Regions from separate parts of the Anaerobacillus sp. ABR4_321 genome, predicted to be linked through region 2. Evidence: predicted binding sites of a transcription regulator. Region 2 holds the regulator's gene; each other region holds the start of a gene.
What was found. The regulator LexA, encoded in region 2, represses DNA repair genes until DNA is damaged. The targets are predictions, from matches to a motif close to CGAACATATGTTCG.

Region 1: ACXADT_RS18985 (YolD-like family protein) is a predicted target of LexA. The motif match lies at 2,497-2,510, and genes of this name have one in related genera.
Region 3: ACXADT_RS06875 (YhjD family protein) is a predicted target of LexA. The motif match lies at 3,764-3,777, and genes of this name have one in related genera.
Region 4: ACXADT_RS11390 (Y-family DNA polymerase) is a predicted target of LexA. The motif match lies at 5,895-5,908, and genes of this name have one in related genera.

What each region holds. Positions count from the first base shown of each region.
Region 1 covers NZ_JBSWTK010000001.1:3,601,123-3,609,008, reverse strand. Annotated here, with positions in the region: gene ACXADT_RS19000 (thermonuclease family protein) at 1-750, shown strand, start outside; gene ACXADT_RS18995 (DUF3895 domain-containing protein) at 922-1,929, shown strand; gene ACXADT_RS18990 (hypothetical protein) at 1,922-2,221, shown strand; gene ACXADT_RS18985 (YolD-like family protein) at 2,560-2,784, shown strand; gene ACXADT_RS18980 (hypothetical protein) at 3,224-3,460, shown strand; gene ACXADT_RS18975 (hypothetical protein) at 4,937-5,227, shown strand; gene ACXADT_RS18970 (transposase) at 5,958-6,443, shown strand; gene ACXADT_RS18965 (P63C domain-containing protein) at 6,436-7,299, shown strand; gene ACXADT_RS18960 (DUF7687 domain-containing protein) at 7,350-7,886, opposite strand, start outside.
Region 2 covers NZ_JBSWTK010000001.1:2,777,105-2,784,990, forward strand. Annotated here, with positions in the region: gene ACXADT_RS14465 (YneF family protein) at 1-112, opposite strand, end outside; gene sirA (sporulation inhibitor of replication protein SirA) at 204-647, opposite strand; gene ACXADT_RS14475 (HesB/YadR/YfhF family protein) at 798-1,082, opposite strand; gene ACXADT_RS14480 (DUF896 domain-containing protein) at 1,201-1,437, opposite strand; gene ACXADT_RS14485 (YneB family resolvase-like protein) at 1,505-2,155, opposite strand; gene yneA (cell division suppressor protein YneA) at 2,155-2,478, opposite strand; gene lexA (transcriptional repressor LexA) at 2,632-3,252, shown strand; gene ACXADT_RS14500 (sporulation protein) at 3,356-4,114, shown strand; gene ACXADT_RS14505 (hypothetical protein) at 4,184-4,414, opposite strand; gene ACXADT_RS14510 (2'-5' RNA ligase family protein) at 4,673-5,218, opposite strand; gene ACXADT_RS14515 (acyl-CoA dehydrogenase family protein) at 5,253-6,920, opposite strand; gene ACXADT_RS14520 (dihydrofolate reductase family protein) at 7,036-7,557, opposite strand; gene glnA (type I glutamate--ammonia ligase) at 7,684-7,886, opposite strand, start outside.
Region 3 covers NZ_JBSWTK010000001.1:1,319,892-1,327,777, forward strand. Annotated here, with positions in the region: gene rapZ (RNase adapter RapZ) at 1-156, shown strand, start outside; gene ACXADT_RS06855 (gluconeogenesis factor YvcK family protein) at 158-1,123, shown strand; gene whiA (DNA-binding protein WhiA) at 1,169-2,110, shown strand; gene ACXADT_RS06865 (HPr family phosphocarrier protein) at 2,315-2,572, shown strand; gene clpP (ATP-dependent Clp endopeptidase proteolytic subunit ClpP) at 2,609-3,193, opposite strand; gene ACXADT_RS06875 (YhjD family protein) at 3,360-3,746, opposite strand; tRNA gene ACXADT_RS06880 (tRNA-Arg) at 3,884-3,962, opposite strand; gene ACXADT_RS06885 (atypical membrane-integrating protein (Mistic protein)) at 4,031-4,342, shown strand; gene ACXADT_RS06890 (hypothetical protein) at 4,369-4,656, opposite strand; gene rpoN (RNA polymerase factor sigma-54) at 4,838-6,127, shown strand; gene ACXADT_RS06900 (glutaredoxin family protein) at 6,204-6,440, shown strand; gene ACXADT_RS06905 (sugar-binding transcriptional regulator) at 6,595-7,623, shown strand; gene gap (type I glyceraldehyde-3-phosphate dehydrogenase) at 7,680-7,886, shown strand, end outside.
Region 4 covers NZ_JBSWTK010000001.1:2,200,109-2,207,994, forward strand. Annotated here, with positions in the region: gene ACXADT_RS11365 (MBL fold metallo-hydrolase) at 1-428, shown strand, start outside; gene ACXADT_RS11370 (SDR family NAD(P)-dependent oxidoreductase) at 445-1,236, shown strand; gene ACXADT_RS11375 (IS1182 family transposase) at 1,405-2,979, shown strand; gene ACXADT_RS11380 (SDR family NAD(P)-dependent oxidoreductase) at 3,093-3,896, opposite strand; gene ACXADT_RS11385 (M4 family metallopeptidase) at 3,997-5,637, opposite strand; gene ACXADT_RS11390 (Y-family DNA polymerase) at 6,023-7,234, shown strand; gene ACXADT_RS11395 (YolD-like family protein) at 7,250-7,582, shown strand; gene ACXADT_RS11400 (alpha/beta fold hydrolase) at 7,672-7,886, shown strand, end outside.

The DNA.
Region 1 (7,886 bases), 820 kb from region 2:
GAAGAGAAAGCAAAAAAAGAGGCTGAAGAAAAAGCTAAAGCAGAGGAAGAAGCAAAGAAACAAGAAATGGTGAATCAGTTCAACCTTGAAGCTGTCACCATATCAAGAGCTGTAGATGGTGATACCGTTGAATTAGAAGATGGTCGGAAGATTCGCTTAATCGGCGTAAACACTCCTGAATCCACCAGCAGACAAGAAGAATATGGAAAAGAAGCAAGCAATTATACTTCTGAGCAACTTGAAGGTAAGCAAGTATGGATACAAAAGGATGTGTCTGATACCGATCGGTACGGTCGTTATCTTAGGATCATCTGGATGGATATTCCCGAAGATGATATGAATGAGGAAGAGATCCGCTCCAAAATGTTCAATGCCAACCTTGTTTTAAATGGTTATGCAGAACCTTCTACCTACCAGCCGGATGTAAAATATAGCGAGCACTTTGTTAAATTCGGACGTGAAGCTCGTGAAGAAGATAAAGGTCTATGGGCGTATGGAGAGAATGGTACGACAAAAGGTGATTTAGACCCGAAAGAAGAAAAGAAGACTGTTACAACAACCAAACCGTCTTCATCCTCTAGCAGTTCAAATGAAAATACAACAAGTCCGCCAAGTACAGCACCTAAGCAGGAATCATTTAAAAACTGTACTGAATTACGAAAGGTATATCCTAATGGTGTAGCTTCAGACCATCCCGCGTATGCATCTAAGCATGATCGAGACAAAGATGGATGGGCTTGTGAACGGTAAGTAGAAACTAAATGAGCTCATAATAATCTGACCCTTAAATGAGTTAGCGATAGCGTAGAGCTATAGCTAGCTCGTTTTAATAATAGAAGTAAATAAATTACAATAATTTCTAGGAATCTGCCAAAAAGATGAGTAAAATAAGGATAAGACAATCTAAGTGGAGGATATATCATGGGGGATACTCTTACGATTACGCAGCGTGATCAATTGCTTAACCAACTTAATGAAGAGCAACGTACATATCTAACTCAATATTTGAAGCGCGGTAGAAAGACTGCTTTTGCTAATGTTCTTGCAGGGAGTAAGGGGAGGAATATACCGCCGGGTGCAACTGATGAAGAAATTGAAATGCTTATGGATGACTGGATCTTAGATGACTATATTGATGCGGGGGTTGTATCTGAAGACCATAAGTGCGAGTGTGGCCGACCATTGAGGTATCAATACATCGTCAGACATTTAGGTACGAATGAAACAAAACGTTTTGGTATCACACATTTTGAGGAACATACTGGACTACCCTCAAAAATTGTGAAGGATGTTGTTCGAGGATTTAATAAGATTGATTACGAGCTAGACGAAATTCTAACAAAGGTTAGTAATGGTCGAGATGCTAAATACGATATTCCATCGGACATTGAACTACCAAAAGATATTAGTGAGATGCTCGAGTTAAATCTCCCATTGTTAGATAGGCAACAAGACAGGTTATTCATATTGTTGAGGAGAAAGAGGGAGGAAAGAGAACCGACTAATAAAGCACCTATTCCGTCTCCAATGCACTATTCAAATGGTTCAATGGACAGAGACGATGAAGAGAAAAAAGAGAAACCATCTCAACCCTCTTTTGATTTTTTTGAACCAGAACCGGTTGCTGCAGCACCTGTTAAGAAATCTGTTAAGCGCATTGAACCAAGTGTAGAAGAACAACTTCCAACAGAGATACAAGATGCCATAGATGGGTATTTGGATACGGGTGTAGAAAGCGCTCTGATAGTTTGTGAGCTCCTAATTAAGAATCATAACTTGTCCAATAAGCGGTATATTACGCAAAAGCCTAAAATATATTATTCTGTTTGCCGATACTTAGATTCATATGTTCTTTCAGATCAAATGACAGTGGAACTAGTAGGGTTAGAAGATAGGATATATAGGAAAAAGGTAAACTCAAATGGTTAAGTTAGGTACGGGAGAAGATGCAATTTTATCCTTAGATCTTGTTTATGAGTATTTGTTACATGCAGAAGAAGCGCTCTCAAGCCCTGAAGCTGTAACAAAACTTAGAAAGATGAAAAGCGATGTTCTTACTTTAATGGATGAGATTCCTAAAATGGAAAGTGATTCAATGAGATACTCTCGTAACCCTCTTCAACAGGGTTCTGGTCTCTCCTTCAAAACTCCTAGTAAGGTACATAACGTCACAGGATCACGTGCACCTTTGGTAGAACAAAGGGGGAAGCGGTTCTTTTAATGGGGACCGGGTAGTAACTTTCTGGAGGTGAAAAATGAATAACAAGGAAGAACATACAAATAAGTCCAGGGTAATTCATTTTAAATCACAGAAAAACAAATTAATGATGAGCGTAGGCGCAAGATCGATGATAAACTCAAAGCTTTTAGAGCCCGTGTGGAAGAGATTAAAAAAGCAATGAAATAATGCAATAACCTCTACGAAAAGTTACCACTCAGTTTGGTAGCTTTTTTATTATCCTGAAAAAACTTTAAACTAATAAACATCTTGTTTAAAGAACGTATGTTCGTTATCTTATAATAAAGAACATAACTAATAGGGGAAAGGGGATGATGTGTTTGATTCAAAAGACTAAACCTGAACAAAACATTCTACCGAGGATATATTCTGCAATGGAGACAGTTGAGGAGCTGTATCTCACAATTAATAATAATAAGGAGCAGTTAAATAAAGTAATTGGTACCGTTCATTTTATTGATTTCCCAAAGAAAGAAATAAGAGTAGTGGATCGACAACACAACGTTATTTATATACCCTGGTCCAACATCGTACATATTAAATAGTAAGTAGATGTAATTAGTTCGATAGGGGGCGGAATTAAAATTGAGCAAAGTAGAAGTTATACGAAATCCTTGTGCGTCATGTCAATTTTGCTTTAAGGTTGTTGGCAATGAAATAGATGCTGTTGGAAAACTGTATAGCTGGTCTGACCTAGAACATAAAAGACCTCCGCATATATTGTGTAGGGAACACTATGTAATGGCTCAAAAGGAGCAAACTAAGGAGATACTACGCTTTCTTGAATGTTATAGCTTAGCAGAAAGTCGTAAAGTTCTGCCAGCAGCTTCATTAAAGCTTTATCACTATTTAGTGGAAAAATATACTTAGTAAAGGAGCTTATTTCAATGTGGTAAGAGGAATTTAATGACAAAAGTAGTATTCTTATATAGATAGCTGAATTTCTGTCTGAATAAAAATATCCTATCCTGGGAGGTGCTAAACTTGACTCAATCACAAACTTTTAGGAGGAAAGAAATTCATAGGGCTGATAGGACTATTACTTTTGTGGTGAATTTCTGGCAAGACAAAAATGACAAAGAAAAGATTTGGGTTGGTTCTAATGGAATTCTAGCTCCAACAGAAGTTAACAATCATTCAAATTCGGTAAATTATCATCCTAAAATGTTTAGGAGATTAAAAGACATTTTAATCAATGAAGACAGGTGGGTTGAAGAGTAAATACAGGTGGTCTCTAATCTTACCTATCTCATATTTACGGAGTTATAAAATAACTTCATAAATATGAATTTGATGGACTTTATTCCTCAGTTTATTAGTGATAAAATAATTTACACACTTTGTACTTATAGCCCAGTGTCCAGCGTGTTAGGTTCAATTCCTGATGGCTTAATGATTGCAATTACGTTATTACTGACAGCAATCCTACTGGAGGTGGTTAATATGACAAATAAAAACATAGTTAACAAAGCAATATGCACTGTGATGACCGGCATCTTAGTGAATCTCACAACTGATAAACTAAAAGCGGTGGCTCCAGCGCTGGGCTAAAAGTATACTTGAAATAAGCCAAAAGCTTCCTAAAAGGGAGCTTTTGGCTTATTTTAACATCTCATGTTACTGTTCAATTAGCTGTACAAAGTGCAAATGGAACATACACAGCCGGATTTAAATACAAATCTTGTTACTGTTCAATATTTATGTGTTACTGGACCTGATAGACGCAGTCTAATTTAAATACAACAAATGTTACTGTTTACACTAATTATATCATCTACATATTATTTATAAACTATACCAAGGTGTTTTCCAAAACAAAGGGGCTTCGAGATACCTAACTAGTAAAACCTTCTATTTGTTATTAACGGGTTTACTTCAAAGGTGCACTTATACGAAATCGCATATAAATTCACATTAAAAATCACGTCCTATTTCACCGGTGTGATTTTATTGTTAAATCAGTGTTTTAGGAGGTTTCACACACCAAATCACATATCATTTCACAGCTTAATTCACCCTGATGAAAAATCTGAAATAAATATTTCAGATTGAAAATAGCTGTGATTTCAGGTGTGAATACAGTAGCTTGCAGGGAGCATGGAATTAATCTTATAGCACCGTTTACAAAATCGTATTGATAAACCGCAAATGACCGATTTGAAAAATATGCAGGTGGACCTCCAATAAGAGCATGCTAAATTAGTTTCTGCCATGTATTCAGTTGAAATTCCTAATAATTTATGTGAAACAATTAAATGAACTATTGAAACAAACAATGATAAATTTTGAAAAAGTTATTGGTGAAAATTATTTTGTGCTCGCATTTTGGCAGTAAGAGTATGTATTGTGCTATCTGGTGATGCACATTAATCTCTAGCTCCTTCGACCTATTCCTTATTTTCCCAAGAGATTAAAAATAAAACATTATATACATTTTGAGACAAGGGGACAGGTTGCTTGTCCCACTCAAAAGTCTAAAAGTGATGGAATGTATTGGTGAGTGTTACTAACCTGCTAGCAACGTTAATTCTATTTACAAATGAAACGTATTATTCGATCCATTGCATATAGCATACTAGATAATTGTTGGGACGATGAACCTATCCCTTTGTCCCTGTAATTAGATATTTATGTTAATGTAGTTGTAACATCTTTTGGAAATCAGCTCGATTCGAAGAAAGAAAGGATGTGGTCTTGATGAAAATAAACATCACTTACATCATCAATTCGATTATTAGTGGTGTGCTGGCAATCCTGATCTCTACCTTTTTTGCAGGTGGGGCGATTGCCGAAAACTATACGGATAAAACGTGGGTTGCACCAGAGTTTTTTGTGATTCTCTTAATCTGGACGCTTGGATTTCTAGTCGGTCTGCTTATTTATCGAGGAAAAACTCGTGGGATGTATTTGTTATTGTCTATTTTAATCACCTGGGCTTCAATTCCACTCGGGGTACATTTGGGCGCTCGTTTAACTACAGCATCGTAGGTTTGTAGTTCTTTAGATTTATCACGTCCAGAGGTGAATAATGAGCACTCATAATCAACCTTCTAGATTCAAAATATGGCGAATTAAATATGGAGCTTTTATATGTTTCTGGCGAAAATTGGATACTTACCTGTGTCCTCGTAGTGAATGTAGTTGTTCTTAATGTGATTGGTATTGATGATATGAAGAAAGTATAAATAACCATTCGCTGAAAGCAATGCCTTTATTGAATTTGCAATCTTGGTGTTTGGGGGAAACAGAAGATTTAAAGGTCGTAAAGACGAGTTCAAAACGTCTTGGATTTTTAAAATCAACTTAGAGCAGTATGGAAAAGATCAGCCACAGGTTGATCTTTTTTCTATGCAGTGGACATTAGTGAAACTTTTATCAAGAGTGATTGAAACTTCTGCACTTCCTGATGCTGCGTTCCATGAATAAGTGTTCAGAGAAGAGGACCTCATGAGTTGAACGTGGATGAGTAATGCTTAGTAGAATAAATGGAGCGAGTGGATGTTACTTCACCTTCCGAAGTGTCCTATATAGAGGTGCAACAAGATGAGTTAAATGAGAGGGATAGAGGGAGAGCTTATCTGATCATTGATGGGACGGTGCCCCTGTCCCTGTGTCCTAATGGAGAGTAAATTCTAATTTTGTATTACTTAACGGTAGAAGATTGTATTTTCAAAAAAAACAAAAAAATGTATAATTGTTTTCAAAGAGGTGGGTTTAAATGGAAATGACAGATGTGTATAAATCTTTTGGAAACAGATCCGATTGTATTCACTTATTGGAGAAGGTTCGCTGGAATGGAAATGCATCTTGTCCTTACTGTAGTTCTTTTTATAAAACCTCAATGTATAGCGAGAATAGGCATCACTGTAATACATGCAATACATCCTATAGTGTAACCACCAAGACAGTCTTCCACAAGACAAAGGTAGAGTTGCAAAAATGGTTTTTCTCTATGTACTTAATTGTAAAGTACGATGGCTATATCTCTTGCCGAAGACTTGCTAATGAAATTAAAGTTAGCGTGAAAACAAGTTATTATATTATTCAAAGAATTAATGCAGTGATTCATGATAATCAACTAGAGTTTCAAAAATTGATAGAGACAAATGTTATTGGTGAATTGGATAAAGAATTATTCAATGAAAATACAATTCTCAATAAAGGAATTGAATTCTTATTGCTAGGAGGAAATAGATTTGAGTAAACCATTAAAGGCAACACATTATGGAAAGTTAACAATTGGTGACAAGGAATTAAATTGTGCTGTTTTAGAAGATAACTCCAGAATTATAAGTTACACGGCAGTATTTGAAGCGTTTGATAGACCTGTAAGAGGCCAAAGGAAAGTTAAAGGGATTATAAAATCTGAGATGCCAGGTTTTGTGGATGCTAGTAATTTGCAAGATTATATTACTCCAAAGCTTTATGACATGCTTCAAAACAAAGTATCCTATTATGCTAAAAATGGTAGGGTGGTAAATGGATTTAAAGCTGAGATTATTCCTCTATTATGTGAGGTGTATTTGGCAGCTAGACAGCACAACAAATTAACTAAAAAACAAGAGTCCTTGGCATTTTCCAGCGAAATAATAGTACGCAGTCTTTCCAAGGTTGGAATTGTAGCTTTAGTGGACGAAGCAACAGGGTATCAATATGAAAGAGAACGTCATGAGTTGCACAAAATATTAAGTGCATACATTAGTGAGGAATTATTACCATGGACTAAGCAATTTCCTGACGAATTTTATAAGCAAATGTTTCGCTTACGAGGTTGGAATTATGATCCCTCAAGTGTTAAGAGACCCCAATATGTTGGTAAACTAACTATGGAACTTATTTATGACAAATTACCAGAAGGCGTTGCAAGTGAGTTGAAAGGGAAAGTTCCAAAAAACAAAAAATTACATCAGGGATTAACAATTGATGTTGGGAATCGACATTTACAACAGCAACTGACAAGTGTAATTACTCTTATGAAAATTTCGCCAAACTGGAAAACATTTATTCAACATTTTAATAGAGCTCATGGAGACAGTGAACAAATCGAATTCGACTATTAATTACATTATAACACCTATTCAAAAAAGCTTCGTACGAAGCTTTTTTGAAATCATTTATTGAATGAAAGTTCATCTTTCACAATACCATCTAAAACATCTCTCCACCTTGAAACAACTTCTTTACCAACTATAACTTCATCAACGAGGCCGATATGAAGCATGTCAATGATCCTACACAAATATGATTTTCCATCCTTCCACCAACAATCTCTTGCATCAATAAAGTAAACATGCTTTATATCTCCCTCAACTTGATGCGATAATTCATTAATTTCAAAACCATCAAGTTGGGTTTCATACACTCCATCAGCTATTCTGCTACCAAAAGTCGTAGTATAGTAATATTCTTTTATCTCCCAGATAGCTTTGGGATTTATTGTATTTGGATAAGCTCCATCAAATCTTCTTGAAAGAGTGCCTAGGATTTCATTATTGCTGTCCTTCAGATAAGTTAAGTTTGAAGGGTCATCATTAAAACATATATCAAATCCATAGGTAAGATTGTTCATAGAAGCGAAATTTCTAAGGTGATTTTCAGTTAATATATTTATAATACATGTAAAGAATGCAAAGTCAGATTTTTCATT
Region 2 (7,886 bases):
TAGGGGGATTTTTCTTTAGATAATCCATCATATATTTGCGGGCAATAAAAAAGCCAAGCGCAGCCCCAGCAATTAATGCTAGAACGCCCACAAGCGTATACATCCACCACATGCTGTATTTCCTCCTTATTCTTTCTCTTCCATTAGTGTACTACAACCCTTCCTGATTATACAATAACGTCTACTAAAATAGTAGGGTTTGTTTAAACTAGCTTTTGTTTTTTGAGCGGGTTGAGCCATCCATATCGATTCGATTGATGATCGATGGCAAAGAAAGTAGGAGTGAGCTTTCTTAGCACCTCAAAGAAGATCGTCTCTGCTTCATATGTACCGTTCGAATATACGTTGATTTTCTTTTGGTTTACAAACAGAGAGCCGTCACTTTTCGATTGTAAAATCGTTAAACAATGCCCTCCATTTCGATATTCATAATTCCGGAATCCACCTAATTCTGAAACAAGATATCGATTCACATCTATTACAGGGATAGACTCTGAAATAAATTCAATTTGTTTATCTAGCAATTCTTTTGCTTCTTTCTGAAGCGTACGTTTTCTTTCATTAAATAGTTGATATAACAGGAGTTCTTTTCCACCATATTGAACGGCTATTTCTTGCTTGATCAAGTGCATCTCATAATGCCTCATAACGATTCCTCCTGTCTACCTTGTATAATAAACATAAGTATAAAGGAAATTCATTAAGATGATTGTCTATACCTGTAGTTCAGTTTCCACTAGTTTTGTCGAAACTAAAAAACCTGTACTATAACATCTATGTTATAGTACAGGTTTATGTTATGCCATGCTCGGTAGGTCGCAAAGAACGCCACCGCACTTCGCATCATAATCTAGTTTCATTCGATCAACGAACCATTCATCTCCCGGCTTCACGAAGTAAGTGATTCCCCCAACTTCTTTTTTGAAATCGTCTGTAGCAGGCTTATCAGACATTACTCCTAGTGAAAATCCACCGCTATCTCCACTCCCAGCGTACCTTACAAAAAGTCTTAAACAATCCCCATTATTAAGCTCCATTTCATTCTTGTAAAACTCAGCCGCTGAATCCGTTACAACAAACATCCTATCCATCCTCTCTCTTTGTAATATAACACCTTGTTATAGTACAGTATAACGAATTTTCTAAAAATTGCAACCAAAAAAATAGCCTAATTTTGCGAAATGCAAAATTAGGCTATTTTTACTGAATCGGACCTCTATTTTTTTTACTCTCTTTTAGCTTGTCAGGTGTAACGTCATCGCCCGTCTCATCCACTACCTTAATGGAATGAAGTTGGTTTTCAAAGGAAGAACGAAGACTTTGAAGATATTCTTGACGAAGATCTTTTTGTTCTTTTTTCTCTTGATCTGTTAGTTGAGACTCTTTTGATTTTCTTGAGAGCTCATTAATTCGCTTTATTTTATCCTGTGATAACATACAGAAATAACTCCTTTATAACATCTAATTACTTTTATCCTAACGTAAGTCGTTACCACAGGCAAGTTTATAGCTTCTTCTCCAATTCGTCAACATGCTCCTTGTAGCGCCTATGAACCGTTGCTTTTGATGCTTCATAACCAAACCCTTTTAACGTAGCGGCAATCTCGTGGAACGTTAACCCTCTATCACGTAAATTCACTATTTCTTCGATCGGAACAATCTTTCGTTCCCTTCCACCGTGCCGTTGGTCACTTAAATTCCGCTGAGGCTTATACCCCTCTCGTACCGCTTTCTCCATTCCTCGCTTTATTTTAAGGTTATGTAGTTTTCTTTGAAACTCCTCAACGATACTTACGATTTCAAGGACCATCGAATCAGCTTCAGATAGCTGTAGCTCACCGTTCTGGTTTACTGTATAAATCGTTCCGCCATACTTATGGACTGCATGAAGCAGGGCGATCTTAGCATTTCCTCTTCCTAATCTTGTTTCATCTTGAATAAGAAGAACGTCTGCTGAGCCTTCTTTCAACAAATCTAAAACTTCTAAGATGCCATTTCGATCAATGTCATATCCACTGTGCTTTTCCTCGATCACTTTATGTACTGTAAAACCAGATTGAGCTGCAAATCTTTGCAGCTCTTCTTTTTGCCTGGCAAGTGATGATTCCTGTGTTTCTTTCTTTGTACTTACCCGACAGTATATGATTGCATTCATTACTTTTCCTTTACCCCCAGCGCTGTTGCATTTGCCTCAACAGGAATGATAAGTGTATCTCCTGCTACTATTCGATCTGCATCTATTTTGTTCGCTTCTTCCACCCAGCTGATAAAATTACGGTCAGACAGCTCATGTGCATCACGATATTCTTCTGCGATTTCAAGAACAGTATCTCCCCGCTCTAATTCAATTTCAGTATAACGATCATACCCTTCAGCAGCTGCTGCTCTCAATGATACAAACACGAATATTAATACGGCCACAAAAGATATAATGACAAGAAAATCAATTCCAGACAAGCCTCTAGCTTGTTTTCTCATCCCAATCACCCCGAATACGAATATTTGTTCTGGTTTCAGTATAAACAGAACCTCTGTTCGTGTCAACTGAATTTTCGAACTTATGTTTGTATGCGAACAAAAATTCTGGTATACTACTAACAAATAGATAGATTGGAACGAGGTGCCAGAGATATGAAACTATCAAACCGTCAGCAGGATATTCTGGACTTTATTAAAGTCGAAGTGAAACAAAAGGGTTATCCACCCTCCGTTAGAGAAATTGGTGAAGCTGTAGGACTCGCTTCAAGCTCAACTGTCCACGGACACCTTGCAAGACTTGAGAAGAAAGGTTACATCCGACGCGACCCAACGAAACCAAGAGCAATCGAAGTACTCGGACTAGATGAAACGATCGATATTCCTCGTCCAGAAACGGTGAACATTCCGGTCATTGGTAAAGTAACTGCCGGCCAACCGATAACGGCGATCGAAAATGTTGAAGAGTATTTTCCTCTACCAGAACACTTTGTACAAGATGACGAGCACACGTTCATGCTAATCATCGAAGGTGACAGTATGATCGAAGCTGGCATTTATAACGGTGACATGGTAATTGTGAAACAACAGCCTACTGCGAACAACGGAGATATTGTTGTTGCGATGACGGAAGATAGCGAAGCTACGGTTAAGCGATTCTTTAAAGAAAGCAACTACTTCCGCCTACAACCAGAGAATTCATCGATGGAGCCGATCATCCTTGATTCAGTTTCCATTCTAGGTAAAGTCATCGGTGTATTTCGTTCAATCCACTAGAAGCGCAAATTGCGCTTCTTATTTTTTATTCTAAAAACACGAATCCTTTCTTTATCTCTTATCGTATAATCAGGAAACAGCTAATTATGAAAGGTGGAAAATCATGTTTAAGAAGTTTCTAGCAAGTGTCGGAGTAGGTGCTGCAAAGGTTGATACGCAGTTAGAGAAGGATTATTTCGTTCCGGGGGAAACCGTTAATGGTAAAGTAGTCATAAAGGGTGGTGAAATCGAGCAATCGATCGATGCGATTCATATCTTCCTTATGACAGAAGCTATCCGTGAAGTAGATGATAAAAAAGTAAGAGAAAAAGTGGCGCTAAAGAAATATAAGGTTGCTGATCAGGAGAAGATCTCAGAAGGTGAAACGAAAGAAATTCCGTTTTCCATTCAACTGCCATACGACACGCCAGCTTCACTCGGAAGGCTTCCAGTATGGTTTGAGACAGGCCTAGACATCCCGATGGCGCTTGATCCAAAAGATAGAGACCTTATTCAAGTTTCTCCACATCCACATGTAAAAAAAGTAATCGAAGCATTAGAAAGCTACCTGGGCTTCCATGTGAAAAAGGTGGAAATGGAGCAGTCTCGCTACGGCTATGTTCAAGAGTTTGAATTCACGCCTAGCGGGAAATATCGCGCTTACTTAGATGAACTCGAAGTGATCTTCTTTTTACACGATAACCATTTAGATGTCATGCTTGAAGTCGATCGCCGCGCTCGCGGACTCGGAGGATTGTTTGCAGAAGCTTTGGAAATGGACGAAAGCATTGCAAAAGTGACGTTAACAAACCAAGAGCTGAACGATTCATCTGACGTTATCGCAAGAAAATTACAGCTAAAAATTGATCAATATAAAAAGTAATCTTATAGATTCACAAAAAACTGTCTCGATTGTTTATCGAGACAGTTTTTTGATTACGGAGAGTTCACGTTATTTTAATGGTATTACTACCTTTGTAATATTCCCGACTCTTTCATCGATACCATTATACAATTCCTTAAGCACTTCCAATGCTCTTTCGTTCGATTCAAACGTTCCTAACGTCTTTTTCCATTCGATGAAGAATCTTCTCTCTATGACCCCTTCGATCATGTTATCTTTTACAGTTATTTCTTTCACATTCACGAAGCTTTCAAGATTTTGAGTCATAACCCATATCATTCTCTTCTACCGCCTTCACATTTCGATGCTTACACTACACCTTTTAAAGAACCGAAACTTTTCTCATATTTAGTACGTACTACAGTTACAAAGCTTTGGAGGTGCCTAGTGAAAAATACTGCTAAACTGATTTTAGTCGTAATAGCGAGCTTAGCTTTATGGGATGGAATTAAGTACATCTTCAAATCTTTTACTTAACAGAAAAACAGCTTCTTGTAGCTGTTTTCCTTCCAAATAAACATTTTCTATCAAGAATCACTACTCTTTTAATGGCTTTTTATAGATTATAGGAGCATCAAAGCCTTCTTCATCTACCAATTCAATAAGTGCAATTTCTTCAACTCTTCCTTCAATCGTTTGAATTCGTTTCATACAATAGTTGAATGCTTCAGAGAGTTTATCGGATGATAAGTTATTTGCCAACGTACAATGCGGTATCCATTGATCAGGTTCATAGTATGGATTGGCATTCGTACTTAACTCACTAAAAAAATCATGGTGATTTGAATGCAGCTCTAATAGTTTTTTTGTATGTGTAGGTGATAGAAATAGGGTTTGATAATTTAAAAAGGATCCAATCGTATTAAATGTAATTTCGAAGCAACCTTTTGCTTCATAAAATGTTTTCATACCTTCAATGAATGCCTCTTTATCTAACTCGTAATAATGTCCCAATGTGAGATGAGGCCTCGCATCTTTCACTTCTTCTGAGTAGAAAGAAATCGAGTTTTGCTTTAGCTCTTCCCATATCGCTTTGATTTCTTGTTCTGTATTCTTATCAAATAACGCTACAACCCAAAACATGAAATTAGCCACCTTTAACAACGTTTATCGTTCACTAAGTCTTCACGCTTTCTTTATGTTCAATAATCAACTCATAATACGTTAAGGTTTGATCACTAAGCTCAAACTCATCTTTACCCCACGTGTCTCGTAAAAAAAGTTCCGCTATCGCACGCTTTCTCATCCCGCCTGCCGCGGCATCTCTTAACGAAATCACACTTTCATAGATAGACGTCATTAAGTTAGTAATCCGTTTACAGTGGAGAGTCTGTCGTGCTTCATCCATCTTCTCCAATTGCGCCAATTTCTTCTCTAGTACTGAAATACCACCGTAAACAAGTTCTTTCCTACCTGCTTCCTGTGGAATTTTCTCTAACTCATGCTTCATTTTATCAATAAAGATCAGATGGACTTTGTGCTTTTTGATCAGCCTAAGCACCTCTAAACCAAGAATATTCGCTGTTCCTTCCCAAACCGTTAATACTTGAGCGTCTCGTAATAGTCTTGGTGTGACGAAGTCTTCTATGTACCCATTCCCACCGTGCATTTCAATCGCTTCATGCGCGAATCGAACTGCTTGCTCTGCGGATTCTTTTTTCACAAGAGCGATGAGCAACCGATTTAAGGCTTCGTCCTCTGTCGTCACATGTGATTGTTTATCCATCACACCGTCAAATAGCGAGATTGCAGAAAAAACGCTGCTGAGTTCAACCTCTTGTTTCACCTTTAACTTTACTAAACTTTCTTTTATCATCGGAAAATCTTTTAACTGCTTTCTAAACGCTTCACGCCTGTACGAATACTCCTTTGCTTCAAGAAAAGACCGCTGCATGATTCCTACTGAGGCGATCGCATTGCAAAGCCTTGAGAGGTTCAACGCTTCCATCATATAATAGAATCCCCTGCTCGCATCTCCAACTAGAAAGCCTTTCGACCCTTCAAATACTACTTCAGCTGAAGGGACTGCTCTCACGCCTAGCTTATCTTTCAGCCGCCTTATACATAAGTCATTCACTTTACCATCTTCTTTTCTCCACGGAACAAGAAAGAGGCTTAATCCCTTCGTTCCCTCTGGGGCACCTTCGAGTCTAGCAAGTACCATCGCTACACCACACGTACCTGCATTACTAGCAAAGTATTTTTCTCCGTAGAGCCTATAATCACCTCCTTCATTAATGGCTTTCGTTTCGTTCGCTCCTACATCAGATCCTCCCTGTCGTTCAGTTAAAAATGTCGCTCCTTCATAAAGCTCGACCTCGCCAGTAGATAGGACATGTGGAAGGTATTTCTTCTTGAGCGCTTCATCTCCGTAGTGATCGAGAAGATACGCAGTCGCCATCGTTAATGTGACCGGACAATAAAACCCTGGTTCTGACTGTGACAAAAGGTAGCCTTGCGCGAACGAATAAAGATAGTTCCCTTTCGTACCGAGGTCTGGAATCTCTTTATGTACGTAGGCTACGATGCCACGATTATACGTCTCACTAACCGTTTTCTTGTACCCTTCGTTCACCCATACTTCAGATATATCGTTGCCCATCTTATCGTACTTAATGAGCCTTGGCTGGCCTTCTCGATCTGTATGTACTGCACGTTCATCAATCTCTGTCCCACAACGTTCTCCAAACTCGTATAACTCTTTCTCAGCCCATTTATAAAAGTTGGGTTCTAAGTACTGCTCCAATACAGATGATAAGTTTGGATCTTCTAGATAAAAATTCATAGCTAGCCCCCTTTTTAATTTTAAATTTTCAGATAGTTTAATTCTACACTAACCTCTAGTTAAGTTCCATAAAATGTTAAGTATAATAAAAAGCTACAGGAGGTCCTGTAGCTTTTTATTTCACTTCATAATGTAGCTGTGCAAACTGACCATATTGCTTAACGGATGTTAATAACAAATCTTGCTCGATGTCAGATTCCTTGAACAGTGGTATCCCTTTTCCAATAAGAGAAGGAGCGATGGAAATAATAAACCCATCCACTAGTTTTTCTCGCATCAAAGTATGGATAATCTCTCCACCACCGACTAGCCAAATCGTCTTGCCTTCTTGTTTTTTCAGCTCAAGTGTGAATGTTGAAATATCTTCGTTAATAAACGATACATGCTCCGTATTTTCCTGCGCTCTCTTTGTAAATACATAACTTTCAATGCCCTTGTAAGGATAGTTCCCTTTTTCCTGATCCATCACCCAGTCATACGTTCTTCTACCGATCAATACGGTATCCACACTCTCAAGGAACTCAGAATAGCCAGCATCTCCTTCAATCTCTCCTCGAAACAGCCAGTCTAACGAATCATCGTTCGTTGCAATGTATCCATCTAGACTCGTTGCTATGTACACGACTACTTTTCTCACTCTCTTTCCCTCCTTTAAATTCAATGTCCATTTACTAGTTTACCTAATCTTTTGATTGAACGCTAATCAACACCCCATAGAAGAAGCTCCTAACCACCTGTGGTGGTTAGGAGCTTAAAAAATTTATTAATAAGTCGTCATATACTGTTCGCGTTCCCAAGGGTGAACTTGCGTACGGAACATATCCCACTCGATTTCTTTCGCTTCGATGAAGTGTTCAGAAGCGTGCTCACCAAGAGCGTTCATCATGACTTCATCCTTCTTAAGCAATTCAAGTGCATCGTGTAGCGTTGCAGGAAGATCAGTGATGCCTTCTGCTACACGCTCAT
Region 3 (7,886 bases), 1.5 Mb from region 2:
AGGGAAGGAAAAAGTCAGCTCGTTATCGGCATAGGGTGTACAGGCGGAAAGCATCGATCTGTTGCTTTCGCTGAACACATCGGCCATCATTTTGAAAGTGAGTATCGAACGAACATCACGCACAGGGATATTGAAAAAGGAAAGGGTAGCAAATAATATGACAGACACAAAACTTCCGAAGGTCGTCGTAATCGGTGGAGGGACCGGCCTTTCGGTATTGCTTCGTGGACTTAAGACATTCCCGGTCGATATTACGGCTATCGTAACAGTAGCTGATGATGGTGGAAGCTCAGGTCGCTTACGTGATGAATTTGATATCCCTCCACCGGGTGATGTACGAAACGTCATCACTGCACTAGCTGAAGTCGAGCCTTTATTAGAAGGCTTGATGCAACATCGATTCAAAAATGGTAACGGATTATCCGGTCATTCACTAGGAAACCTCATGTTAGCCGCTATGACGGATATTACAGGAGATTTTGTCCAAGGAGTTCGGGAGATGTGTCGCGTACTGAATGTACGAGGTAAAGTCCTTCCAGCTTCGAATCAAAGTGTCGTTCTTCATGCTGAAATGCGAGATGGAACGTTCGTAAAAGGTGAGTCTCAAATTCCTAAAACGAATAAAACGATTAAGAAAGTATTTCTCTCGCCTCCTGGGATAAAAGCTTTACCAGATTCTTTGGAAGCGATTCGAAACGCTGACTTAATCGTCCTTGGTCCTGGGAGTCTTTATACAAGCATACTACCAAACCTACTTGTACCCGGCATTGCGGATGAAATCAGTCACTCCAATGCTAGGAAAGTGTATGTGTGTAACGTCATGACTCAGCAAGGTGAAACAGAAAATTATACTGCAAGTGACCATGTGCAGGCACTCATTGATCATATTGATTACAAGCTTATTGAAACGATCATTGTTAACAAACAGGTCATCCCAACTTATTATGCAAAACGCTATGCAAAAGAACAGGCAGAGGTTGTGCAATATGACGAAAATAGGTTGAAGAGCTTTGGTTTTGAAGTAATCAGTGATAAAATTATTCAATATGATGAGAAATATGTACGCCACGATGCCATCAAGATATCTTCGATTCTACTGTCATTATTAGAAGATAAAAAGTGATGGTGATGGGTCAATGGGCCCCTGCATGGTAAAGGGGGGATAGCGATGTCATTTGCTGCCGATACAAAGAAAGAATTAACACAGCTCGAAAGTAAAGCGTGCTGCTCTAGATCAGAGCTCGCAGCACTCATTCGAATGAATGGGTCCATATCATTTGGGAACAGACAACTGATCCTTGATATACCTACTGAACATGCTGCGATCGCGAGAAGGATCTATACGCTTATCAAACGTCTTTATAATTACGATGTCGAATTACTCGTACGTAAAAAGATGCGTCTTAAAAAAAATAATGTCTACATTGTTCGTGTTTCCTCGAGTGCTAGAGATCTCCTTGAGGATTTAGGTATTATGGACAATGCGTTCATGTTTACAAGAAACATTTCTAGTGATTTTACGAAAAAGGCTTGTTGCAAACGAGCATACTTGAAAGGAGCCTTTCTCGCAGGAGGATCGATCAATCACCCTGAAACTTCTTATCACTTAGAAATATTCTCGATGTATGAGGAGCATACGGATTCATTGTGTAAGCTTATGAATCAGTTTGATCTTAATGCAAAGATGCTCGAGCGTAAAAAAGGATACATCGTTTATATCAAAGAGGGCGAGAAAATTACAGAGTTTTTAAGTGTAGTAGGAGCCCATAAGGCATTGCTTTATTTTGAGGATGTTCGCATCATGAAAGATATGAGAAACTCTGTTAATCGGATCGTAAATTGTGAAACAGCTAATCTAAATAAAACAGTTGGTGCTGCATTCCGACAGGTTGAAAACATTCGTTTTATACAAAATGAAGTTGGATTAGATATCCTACCTGATAAATTGAGAGAAATTGCTGAACTTCGAGTGAAGCATCAGGATGTTACCCTTAAGGAACTTGGAGAGATGTTGACTGGAGGTGCGATCAGTAAGTCAGGGATCAATCACAGACTTCGAAAGATCGATCAGTTAGCTGAAAAGCTCCGTGCAGGAAAGCCAATAACATAAGCAGAAAAATTACAGCCTGCGCGAGTAGTGCGGGCTTGATTTTCTACTATTCTAAGCCTTGAGAACATAGCGTTGGGACGTTTAGAAGTCTTAATAAATGGAATGCTGTTGGTAAGTACGTAGCAAATCAATAACAAACACATATACTTATTTTTTTCATCAATAAAGATAGCGCTTTCTTATAAATAAAGGAGGAATGGAAAAGTGGTTCAAAAAGAAGTTGTCGTAACGTTAGATACAGGATTACAAGCAAGACCTGCAGCACTCTTTGTTCAAGAGGCAAATCGATTTAATTCAGATATTTTTCTTGAAAAAGACGGTAAAAAGGTAAATGCGAAGAGTATTATGGGAATAATGAGCCTTGCGGTGGGCTCTGGTTCTTCTGTTGTCTTAACAGTAGATGGAAACGACGAAGAAGATGCTGTTTCATCTCTGGTCGACTTCATTCATAAAGAAGACTAAATAAAAAAGGTTGCCATCACGGCAACCTTTTTTTATTTATGCTTTTTTCTCCATAACTTCGTCGATCAAACCATATTCTTTTGCTTCAAGAGCTTCCATGAAACGGTCACGATCCGTATCGCGTTCGATCGTATCGAGAGGCTGACCAGTACGCTCTGCAAGAATTTTGTTGAGCTTTTCGCGCATTTGAATGATACGCTTCGCATGAATTTCGATATCAGAAGCCTGACCTTGTGTACCACCGAGTGGTTGGTGAATCATGACTTCACTATTTGGAAGTGCATAACGTTTACCAGGCTCACCAGCCGCTAGTAGGAACGCTCCCATTGAAGCAGCCATTCCGATACAGATTGTAGATACTTTAGGTTTAATGAACTGCATTGTATCGTAGATTGCCATTCCAGCTGTGATTGATCCACCTGGACTATTGATATAAAGAGAGATATCTTTATCTGGATCTTCTGCAGCTAGGAAAAGAAGCTGAGCTACAACTGCGTTCGATACGTTGTCGTCGATTGCAGTTCCAAGCATGATAATGCGGTCCTTAAGAAGACGAGAGTAGATGTCATATGCTCTTTCACCGCGGTTTGTTTGTTCGATAACCGTTGGAATTAATACCATAATAAAATTCCTCCCTTTTATTCATTCAAATATGTAGTTGCTGTAGGTTCATCATACCGAAAAGGTCAATATAGGTCAAATAAAGTGCTGTTCTTTTTGACTATTAATTTTTTCGCCAGCACATCGATGGTTCTACATATCTCCATTTTCCCCGCTGACAACCGTTTTAAACAGAACGAATCTGTCTTTTTTTAAATCGGTGATCGCTTAAAAAGTAACCCGCAATTCTTCTTTCAACAAGGTTTCTAATTTGGACTGACGTGTACCGATACGTTTGGTTGTATCCACGACAATAGACAGTATAGATGACGATATCTTCCTTTGTATCCTGAACTGAAGTTTTGATGTGTTGCTTATGAAGGACTGATTTTGCTTCTTTTAAATCTGTGGAAGCGAGAGTGAAAGCTTGATTGATCAGTTCCAAATAAGGGCGTGGAAGCTTCATCTTAGAACGATGAATCCATGCAGCATCGAGCTCCAGTACCTTTTTAACATAAGGAAGCAATAAATAATCCCGAACAGCACTTGCTTCCTCTTTACTTAGTCGGAACATGATCTTCACCGCCTGTAAGAACGTATGTTTGGTTTTACAATACTATGAGACGAATGAGACGTCAAGAACCCCATTCTATAAAGGGGAAGACGCAAAAAACCCCTTTTCGGAATGAAAAGGGGTTGTAATTATGTAGTTGGCGCGCCCGGAGGGATTCGAACCCCCGACAGACGTGGTACCGGAAACCACCGCTCTATCCTACTGAGCTACGGGCGCATACGTTAAGGGCAAGGATAATTATACGTGACAAGGTTTTTTTTTGCAAGGTGATTTTTTGGTTGAAAGTGACAAACACTAGAGCTATAACTGTGCTGAAGGTAGGGATTTCTTTGAAAGTAAATAGCGGAGAAAGTAAGTCGTTGAGTGATGCGATCGATCGCATCACAGAGGGACTTGAGAACGTTGTGGAATTGTACAATGAATCAGAAGAAGATATGCCGCTCATTCAATTTGAACCACAAGTAGTAGAAACGATTGAAAAAGCAAAAAAAGTGTACGGAGATCAAATCGTGAACAAAAAGCTAAATAACGTTGTTAAAGAGATGCTGAGCTGGTTGGATCTTGGAGAAGAGCATCAAGACAAAGAAAAAGAGTGAACCTTGTCCACTCTTAAAAAGTTAGATTATTGCTTCTTACCTGGCTTGTCATCTTCTCGGTCACTTGGTTTCTTGCTTGCCCCATTCATCGTATGCTTTAAGCCTGAATGCATACCAGAAGCGCATAATCCTAGCCAAAGTCCAATCAAAAAAGCTTTTTTGATATCCGGATCAATATAAATATAGCTCATGACGATTCCTACACCAATAGAAAGCAACGGTAGAAATCTAGCCGGAAAACCAAATATCTTGAAGAGTTGGACGATTCCAATGATGACTGGAAGCAAAGCAATACCATATACAGTCAAATCCATGGTTTTTGCCTCCTTTTTTCTCTCTGTACTATACTGTATGTCGAATGATGGGGAGTGAGTGGGCGCATTGCTCATTTTTGTGAAATCGAGGCGTATTAAATGATTGAAAATTCTGGTCATTTTCACTTTCCTCTTACCATATGTTGAATCAATATAGTATGATAAAGGTGGAGGGATTGCGATGGAACTAGGATTAATACAGAAGCAGACAACGCAACTCGTAATGACAACTCAATTGCGTCAGGCAATATCCATTCTTCAATATTCGACTTTAGAGCTGTTGGATTATATAAAAGAAGAAGCACTTGAGAATCCTCTTATCGAACTTCATACACCATCATGGGATACGGGTATTCGTGCGAAAGCCGCTGGCCGAGGAGAGCGTGCCGACTCCTTAGACTATGTTGCTGAACGAGGCAAGAGTTTGAATGAAGAGCTTCACGAACAAGTGCGGTGTTTGAACTTATGCCCTCACCAAGCGAAAGTGATTCATTACTTGATAGACAATATAGATGAAGCTGGCTATTTACGTATACGTGATCATGAAGTGATCTTGCAATTTCAGCTGACAAATCAAGAGTATGAAGAAGCGGTACGTGTATTACAATCACTTGAACCAGGAATAGGTGGACGAAATCTAGCAGAGTGTTTAAGTTTACAGTTACATTCAACTTCAGAGGTACACACCCTTGCTCGCAAATTAGTAAACGAAAATTTGAAAGCGCTAGCAGAAAAGAAATTTCGAGAGCTTTCAAAAGAGTATCATGTGAAACTTCAGGATATCCAGCTCGCATCAGATGTCATAGCTGCTCTTGATCCGAGACCGGGCTCAAAATGGTATAACGAAAAGCCTTATTATGTAGCCCCTGACATAATCATTAAAGAGAACGAAGGAACATACACGATCAAACTATTAGATGATGAACTTCCTTCGATGAAGGTAAGTACGGCTTATCAGTCGTTTGAAAAGGGGGAAGTCGGTCACTATATTAAAGGGAAGTATCAGCAAGTAAACTGGCTGATGAAGAGTATCGAACAACGCAAGCATACTCTAAGATCGATCATGACCGTCTTTATCGGGCAGCAGACCTCTTTTCTTCAAACGGGACTTAGTGAGCTAAGACCAATTACGCTTAAGGAAGTAGCAAATGAAGCGGGCGTGCATGAGTCAACGGTAAGTCGAGCTATAAAGAATAAATATGTGCAGACGCCTCAAGGCCTATATGCGTTGAAGGATCTATTTACTTCTCGACTTTCTGGTGAAACAGAGACAGGAACCTCTTCATCTAGTGTAAAGATCTTCATTAAAGAGTTTGTAGAAGAGGAAGATAAAAAGAAGCCGCTTTCGGATCAAAAGATCGTAGAGGCTCTTCATATACAAAAAGGAATACAAGTATCGAGACGAACGATTGCCAAATATCGTGAAGAATTGGGGATACCCGGTTCATCGAGAAGGAAGCGTTTTGTATAACAGCTGCGGAAGCAGCTGTTTTTTTGCGAATAATGTTCTTATAAGGTTAGAATGGTATAGGAAAGGGGTTTAAAGGATGAGTAAAACGGTTATGTTATACACGAAAGAGACGTGTCCTCTTTGTGACGAAGCGTATTATATCCTTGAGGATCTTCAAACCGAAATTGATTTTAAGATAGAATCAGTTGATATCTATCAAGATGAAGCTCTGCTGGAGAAGTTTATGGTGATGATTCCGGTGGTTGAAGTGGATGGAGAAATCGTTGATTATGGCCGAATCTCTAGAAAAAACGTAAGAAAACGCTTACTTTAAATTTTTAAGTATATCATAGTTGCCCATGTAGTTGGCAACTGCTACAATGAAATTTGTAAGACGTTCTTTTTTTGATTCGGGTGGGACTGAAAATGTCTAACCGGGACATAATACGTCTCGAGAATAAAAAAAGAACCTGCAGGGGAGACGAACAATGCGCTCATTACTCGCACTTCAACAAAAACTACTACCAGACTTATTAGAGGTTATGAACAAACGGTATCGTGTTCTCAGGCAACTGAGGCTCACGCAACCAATTGGTCGCAGAAGCCTTGCGAACAGTCTGGATATAACAGAAAGAGTTCTCAGAAGTGAAGTGACTTTCCTTAAAGACCAGGGTTTGCTGGATATGTCCATTCAAGGGATGCAGCTTACTGAGGAAGGTGAGCAGCTATTGATGGAGCTCGAACCTGTTATGAATGAAGTTTCTGGTCTTGATAATCTGGAAGAACGGTTGAAAGATAAACTTGGTATTCCAGAAGTACTTATTGTACCCGGTGACAGCGATGTTACCCCCTGGGTAAAGAAAGAAATGGGCAGAGCCGCAGTGGGACGCTTGAAAAGGTTTCAGCTTGAAAGTAAAGTCGTAGCTGTGACGGGCGGCACCACGCTCGCGAGTGTAGCTGATATGATGGTTCCTTCTCTTGACATGGATGGAACATTATTCGTACCGGCTCGTGGTGGTCTTGGTGAACAAGTTGAAAACCAGGCTAACACGATCTGCGCGAAGATGGCACGTAAAGCTCATACAGATTATCGTTTGCTTCATGTTCCAGATCAGCTTAGTGAAGAGGCATACCAATCATTAATCGAAGAACCTGGCGTCAAGGAAATCCTTGAAATTATCAAATCTGCCAGTATTGTGGTTCACGGGATTGGAGATGCTAAAACAATGGCTGTGCGACGTAAATCAACAGGTCAAGTTTTAGAGAAAATCAAAGAAAACCATGCTGTTGCGGAAGCGTTTGGATACTATTTCAACCAATCCGGAGATGTTGTACACAAAGTGAAAACCATTGGATTACAGCTAGAAGATCTAGAAAGAAGCGAACTTGTTATTGCAGTCGCAGGCGGTCACTCAAAAGCAAAAGCAATCGAAGCCTATCTGAAGACTGGAATACAAAGCATCCTCGTCACTGATGAGGGGGCAGCAAAAGCGTTACTAGAGGGAAATTCCCTTTAATAAATAAAACATAAGATACCTCGGGAAACGAGGAACATTCAAGGAGGAATTATACAATGGCAACAAAAGTAGGTATTAACGGTTTTGGACGTATTGGTCGTAACGTATTCCGTGCAGCACTTAACAACCCTGGCGTAGAAGTGGTTGCAGTAAACGATCTTACTGATGCAAACATGCTTGCACACCTTTTAAAATACGATACAATTCATGGCGAACTTAACGTTGAAGTTGAAGTTAATGGTGAGAACCTAGTAGTTAACGGT
Region 4 (7,886 bases), 580 kb from region 2:
CTGGAACGATGATAGCAGGGGATCACCTCATTAAGAATATCTCATCGAATCCTATACTGGAGCCTCCGTACAACGGGGAGCCAAATCGTCCGAAGCCACTGCTGCAACAGCGCGAATCGTATTACAAAACGCTAGAATTAGCACCGTCTTTTGTTTATACAGGCCACGGTGATCCGATTGAAGATGTCGAGGTGTTAATCAAGGATCGTCTGCGACAGCAGGAAGAACGAGCCAAGAAAGTTGGAGCGTTATTAAAACAAGAGCCGCTAACCGCTTTTCAAGTTTGTCAAAAGCTGTTTCCAGGTATTTATAAGAAGCAGATTGGTCTTACTCTTTCTGAGACCATCGGTCAGTTAGATTACTTACAATCTGAAGGGATGATAACTCAAGTTAAAAGTGGAGAAGTCGATCTCTATATACATCAATAATCGTTGGGAGAGAGTCATGAAGAATATTAAGAACAAAGTTATACTTATAACCGGGGCTTCAAGTGGAATAGGCCGCCAGTTAGCTCTGGATTTAGCTAAAGAAGGCGCAAGACTTATCCTCGTCGCGCGAACCGAGGAAACGTTGCTTAGGTTGAAAGAGCAAATTGAATCGGAAGGTGGCTATCCTCCTGCCGTATGGCCGATGGATGTTGGAGATGGGGAGAGAGTTGATCAACTCCTTCCTCGATTATTAAAAGAAATGCCTCCGATCGACATTCTGATCAATAACGCTGGCTTCGGTAAGTTTGACAATTTCGTCGATGCCGATATGAAAGAAATCGAGACGATGTTCGATGTGAACGTCATAGGATTGATGAGATTTTGCGCGAATGTTTTACCAGGCATGGTAGAAGCGAAAAAAGGCCTAGTCATCAATGTTGCTTCACAAGCTGGAAAAATCGCGACACCTAAATCAGCTGCTTACTCCGCTACAAAGCATGCGGTCCTTGGGTTTTCAAATAGCTTAAGGTTAGAGATGAAGCCTTATGGAATCAACGTAATGACCGTCAATCCTGGGCCGATTAAGACTAATTTCTTTGAAGTGGCTGACAGCAGTGGCAATTATACAAAGAACGTAGAAAAAATGATGCTGACTCCTGAAAAGGTTTCGGGTGAGATCTTATCAGCTATTGAAAAAGGCAAACGAGAAGTGAACCTTCCTGGGTGGATGAATGCCGGAGCGAAGATTTATCACGCAGCCCCTGGTCTAATTGAAAAAGTGGGCGGACGATTTTTTAATCAGAAATAAACAAGAGGCTGGGACAAAACCCAGTAAATTAAAATAAGAGTGGCCCTCGGACAATTTTATTGTCCGAGGGGCCACTCTTTCTATTTTTTCATCTTAATTTAACATTAAAATAAGGACAGCCTCTGATAAAATTAGAGTTACCACACAATAACCATCGGAGGTGCCCTTATGTTTAAAGATTATAACATGAATCAAGTGATTTTGCCCCTGGATTTAGAAATGAAATTACAAGAAAGTGATATCGCCTATGCCGTCCATGAGTTGGTCGAACAGATTCCAGATGAAGCTTTTACTGGATTCTTGCGTGATACAGGATGTCCAGCTTATCATCCTCGCATGATGATGAAAGTCATTTTGTGTGCGTACACGCAATCGGGTTTTTCAGGAAGAAAGATCGAAGGCCTCCTCAAAGATAGTGTTCGGATGATGTGGTTGGCGCAAGGGTATGAACCCAGTTACCGCACAATCAATCGGTTTCGCGTCCACCCTGAAGTCAAAGAACTTCTTCGTCAGGGGTTCGTGCAGTTTCGTTGTCAGCTCGTTCAAAAAGACCTCATTGATAATGAAGCGATCTTTATTGATGGTACAAAAATCGAAGCGAATGCCAATAAGTTTACATTTGTGTGGCGCAAGGCTGTTGAAAGGTACAGCGAGAGTCTGATCGAAAAGTCGAATGAGATGTACGATGAGTTGATCGAAAAACAAGTCATTCCCGAAATCGAACGAGAAAGTCCAGAACAACTTTCCATCAAAGAACTTTCTAAAATAGAAGAAAAGCTAGAAGAAAAAGTCGAAGAATATAACGAAAAGATTGAATCCAGTGCTGATATAACCGAACGAAAAAAGCTTCGTTCAGAGCGAAAAGGCCCAAAGCAATTCCTTAAACAAATGAAGGGTTTCGTATTGCGCAAAACAAAATATGAAAACGATATGACCATCTTCAAAGAACGGAACAGTTATTCAAAAACCGATCACGATGCCACCTTCATGCGCATGAAAGATGATTATATGAAAAATGGGCAACTCAAAGCCGGGTACAATCTCCAGATTGCGACGGAGGGGCAATATACGCTCGCTTACGATATCTTCCCGAATCCAACAGACACGCGCACATTTCTTCCGTTTCTAGATCGTGTGGAAAAGGACTTCTTAGAACTCCCAACATATATCGTCGCGGATGCCGGTTATGGCAGCGAAGAAAACTACATAGATGTCTTGAAAAATCGCAAGCGAACGCCTCTCATCACATATAACACTTATCGAAAAGAGAAAAAGAAAAGCTTTAAGAAGGATGCGTTTCACGTATCCAACTGGGATTACAATGAAAAGGGAGATTTATTCATATGTCCGAACGGAAAACAAGTGCCATTCCGTTTTACCTCCCACCGTACCGATCGCAATGGTTTCACTCGAGAGTTTAAGGTTTATGAATGCGAAGATTGTACGGATTGTCCCTTACGTCAACAATGTACAAAGACTAAAGAAGGCACGAATCGAAGAATCTATTACAATACTAAGTGGGAACAACAAAAGAATAAGGTTAAAAAGCTGCTTTCAGACGAAAAAACAGGTGAAATCTACGGACAAAGAAAAATTGATGTAGAGCCAGTTTTTGGATTTCTGAAGGCTATTTTGGGTTTCAATCGGATGTCTGTAAGAGGTAACAACAAGGTCAAAAATGAAATGGGGTTTGCGCTCATGGCGGTAAACTTAAGAAAGTACACCACCACGAGGGCAGAATGATCAAATAATTTTAGGGAGACCCATACAAAAAAAGGTTCCGTTCATCAAAAAACGATGAACGGAACCTTTTTTCCTTATTTCAGGCTAGTTATGTCCCAGCCTCTTGTTTTGTTTTATCTCATCACACTACCACCAGAGATCTTTAATGACTCTCCAATAATGTTTTCGGATGCGCTCGATAAGAGGTAGATGATGCTGTTTGCTACTTCTTCTGGCTGCGTGATTCGTCCAGAAGGTAATCCTTCTTCAACCGCTTGTAATTCTTCTTCGTAACTTTTACCTTCCCGCTTTCCTTTAGCTTCTATTGCATTTCTTCCCATTTCGGTGTCGACAAATCCAGGGCATACGGCGTTAACGCGAATGCCGTGCTTGATCGCTTCGTGGGCAAATGATTGTGTGAATCCAGTTATTGCGAATTTTGATGCGCTGTATGCTGTGTTTCCGTATGTACCTCTTAATCCTGAAAGTGAAGAGAGGTTCACGATTCCACCTTTTTTACCCTCGTTACGCATGTGGTTATAAACGAGCTGCGTAAGAAGCACTGTAGCAGTGTAGTTCAGCTCCATCACGTTACGTAAATCTTCTTCCTGTAAGTGATCTAGCGTATCTCCACCGCCAATACCTGCTGAATTTACGAGTCCAGTGATCGGTCCGTTTTCCTTTGCAGCTTTCTTGATAAGATGCGAACGATCTTCTGCGTTCGTTAGGTCAGCAACAATACTCGTGACGTTTGCACTCTCCACTAGTTCCTCGCATTCTTTTTGTAATTCTGAAAGCTTTTTTTCATTACGTCCTGTAATCGTTACGGCTGCACCTGTTTGTACCGCTACTTTCGCTGTCACATATCCGATTCCACCGGTAGCTCCAGTGATCAAGATATGTTGGTTATTTAAAGCGTCTTCCTTGAATAGCTGCATGTGTTATCCTCCTTGCAAATAATTTAACGTCATCATTCCCGCTATCTCTTTACTAAAACATGAAAACAGGTAGCTTTAAGAAAAGCTACCTGAAAATGCCTTACTGTACGCCGACAGCGTCGAATGCTTGTTTAACGGATTGTACTTCTGAACTACTTGCACCGTACAAATCTGTAGCAGCTTGTACTGCTGAAGAACGCATATGACTGAAGTCGGAAGAAGCTGTTAAATATTGCGTTAACGTGCGGTAATAGATGTCACCGAGCTTGTCCTTACCGATACCTGATACGGTCACGCCATAAAATGTTCCACCTTCGCTCAGTAGGTAAGCGGCTTTGTTCATGATTCCGCTGTTGATGTGTACACCACCATTATCCTGTGTCCCCGTATAGCGTTCTGAGTAATGAGCTGGATCTCCGAATTGAGTAGGATCTGCCATAGATCGAAGCGCATCACCAGATGTCCCAGGGGTATAAATATCTTCTCCGATTAGCCAATCGGGGTTATTGTTATCATGAAATTCAACAAGCGTTCCGAATACATCAGACATCGATTCGTTCAAAGCTCCAGACTCATTTTGATAGATCAAATCGGCAGTAGTGTCCGTAACCGCGTGAGTTAGTTCGTGCGCCACGACGTCCTCTCCGCCTGATAGAGAAACGAATGTAGAGCCGTCACCGTCTCCATAAACCATCTGACTACCATTCCAGAAAGCGTTATTGTAGTTTCTGCCGTAGTGTACAGTCGATTTTAGCGGTGCGCCGTTACCATCATAACTGTCTCTATTAAAGACTTGTTTGAAATAATCATACGTTGCTCCTGCGTAGTAATGTGCATCTACTGCAGCGGCATCATAGCTCGCATGGTACTGATTATCTGAATCTGACCAAAGGGACCCAGGTAGTTTTGTTCGATTCGATGCATCATAGGTAAAGACGCCTCCACCTCTCGTCGTATCTTTTAAGTAATAGGTTGATGAAGAGAGGAGTGTGTTGAATGACTTCGTATCACCAAGGACTCCAGTGCCTGTCCCGGTTGTTGTCGTGCCAGTGATATCACCACCGCCAGGCTTGCCGACACCTTGTTTTTTGGCTTCGTGAATCGCGTTGAAGCTTGTTAGCACTTCTCCTGTCACAGCATCGATAAGATAATTCCAATTTCCTGGCTCAGGGGATAGGAAGTTAAGTGTTACATGATAGGCGTAACTAGCAGTATGCCCCTGTGGATATACGACAAGGTCTGACTCTGGTTTTTGTTCGTAATCAGGCGTGAAACCAAGAGCTTCCTCCGCTTTTTTAATTGCATCCTGCTTTTTAAATTTAGCTGCTTTCTTTAGTTCTTTCTTTGATTCTAGATCTGAAATGACTTGCCCTGAGACAGCTGTTAATACGCCATCTTTATTTACGTGAACCGTTTGGGTAGAGCCGTAAACTGGCGTCCCCTCATGTAACTGTTGGAGACGAAATACGGTAAACCCGAGATCATCTTTCTCACGCGATAAAATTTCAAAGGATTGCTCGGCTGTCTTTCCGCTGAAGTTGTAGTAATCTTTGTTTTCGTTTAAGTAATCGAACAGCACCTCGTTTGGATTTTTTGCGGAGGCCTTTGTTAACTGGCCTGATACAAACGATGGTGTTTCTTTTTTGTTATGTACGTTAGTTGCTAACGATGAGGGTGGTGCAAGCATGCTTCCTACAAGCCCTGCAGATAATCCTAATGCTAAAAGTTTTTTCTTTCTCATTTGAATCCTCCTTTTATCAGATGAGAAAACCATAGCATATAAAACTAAATATTCAAATAAATTAGATAATTTTGATAATTATTACCTACTTTAAGTTAATTGGTTGTGAATCTATAGACCTAGGCAATGAAGCTTTTAGGACTAATGTATCAGTCCTTGATGTTAGGCAGGGATGATGCGAATCGGAAGAAATCGCTAATTCTCTTGGGTTGGTCACCTCTACATCTTTTGGTTGGAAGAAAGTACTTATTGATATACGAACGTATATTCGGGTAAAATACGGGTATAGATATACAGAACTAGTGTTCTTATTTTCGATTATTTGAAAGGAGTGGTGAAGGTGGATTATTCAACGTTAAAAAAGAAAACCATTTTGTGTGTTGATATGAAAAGTTTTTATGCGAGCTGTTCTGCGGTCGAGATGGGGCTCGATCCCTTAACGTGTCATCTTGCTGTCGTGGGAGATACGGAGCGTCAGGGTAGTGTTGTTTTAGCGGCCTCGCCTGCACTAAAAGAAGATTTTAATATCCGAACAGGAAACAGGCTTTTTGAAATTCCTGATGATCCCCGTATTCATATCGTGAATGCAAGAATGTCATCCTATTTGAAGCAATCGATGGAGATCACAAGGTTATTTCATCGGTATGTTCCAAAAGAGTGTATCCATACGTACAGCGTGGATGAATCTTTTCTTCAAATCGACGGGACTGAGCGTCTTTGGGGAGGACGCTTTGAGACGGCTAATAAAATCAGGAAAGAAATCAGTGAAACGTTCGGTTTACCATGTGCGATCGGTATAGGTCCTAATATGCTGATGGCGAAGCTTTGTCTGGATTTAGAGGCCAAGAAGTATGGCGTTGCTGAATGGACGTATGAGGATATTCCTGAGAAGCTCTGGTCCATTTCGCCTCTAAGTAAGATGTGGGGGATCGGTCCGCGTCTCGAGCACACTTTAAATCGGATGGGAATTATGAATGTTGAGCAGCTCGCAAAATACCCGCTACATCTTCTTGAACAAAAATTCGGAGTGATGGGTAATCAGCTCTATCACCATGCATGGGGAGTAGACCTTTCCGACATTGGAGCTCCGATTATGCAGGGACAGATTAGCTTTGGTAAAAGTCAGATTCTACTGCGGGATTATCACGAACAAAAAGAAATCAAACACGTTATTTTGGAAATGAGTGAAGAAGTAGCGAGGCGTGCGAGGAGAGCCGGGAAAGCGGGGCGTACGATCAGCCTCGGGATCGGCTATAGTAAAGACGAAGGAGGCGGTGGTTTTCACAGGTCGAAAAGCATCGATAGCCCCACTTCCATCACACTTGAAATCTATAACGTGTGCTTGCAGCTTTTTCAGGAATTTTATAGAGGGCAAACGGTTCGGAAAATTTCAATCGCTCTTTCAAATATTTGTGATGACGAGGAAGTGCAGCTCGACCTTTTCAATATGAAACGGCCGAAGCAACGAGACCTTGGATACGTAATGGATTCGATACGGGAGAAATACGGATCCGATTCTCTGCTTCGCGCTGTTTCCTATACGAAAGCCGGTACAGCATTGCATCGAAGTAAGCTTGTCGGAGGTCACAAAGCATAGAAAGGGGTTGATAAGATGATTCGTGACCGAGGAAATATCAAATGGACATCGATGATGTTACCAGAGCATGTTAAAGAGTTAAGAGAATGGAAAGAAGAAGATCGGAGAAGAGAACAGCCTGAGCTTGATGAGCAGAAGATGGAGGAGATGAACGACACCATTTGCGAAGCGATGGCCTTTCACCAGCCGCTTACATTTCACTACTTCAAGAACGGTACGAAGAATGTGTTGACAGGATATGTTCATTATATCGACCAGCTCAATAAAGAATTGCGAATTGTTGACCTAGATGAGAAGAGGCAGAACATTCCGTTTGCAAGCCTCGTGCATATCGGTGAAGGCGACTAAGATGGTAACACTCCCCACAACTGAAGACGTTTTTCCTCGGCGAAAAGGGGTAAAATACGTACAAACTAGTATACGGAGTGAACTGTCAGATGCTATCTGTAGAGAGTCTCAAACATTATAAGGAAAACATAAAAGGAATCGATATTCACTATGAATATCATGAGAACGAAGTGACGTCCGACCGTCCTGTACTAACATTACTGCATGGGTTTTTATCTTCGACTTTTAGTTATCGACGGTTGATTCCCTTGCTTTCAAAGCATTACACGATTGTAGCCGTTGATCTCCCGCCGTTTGGAAGAAG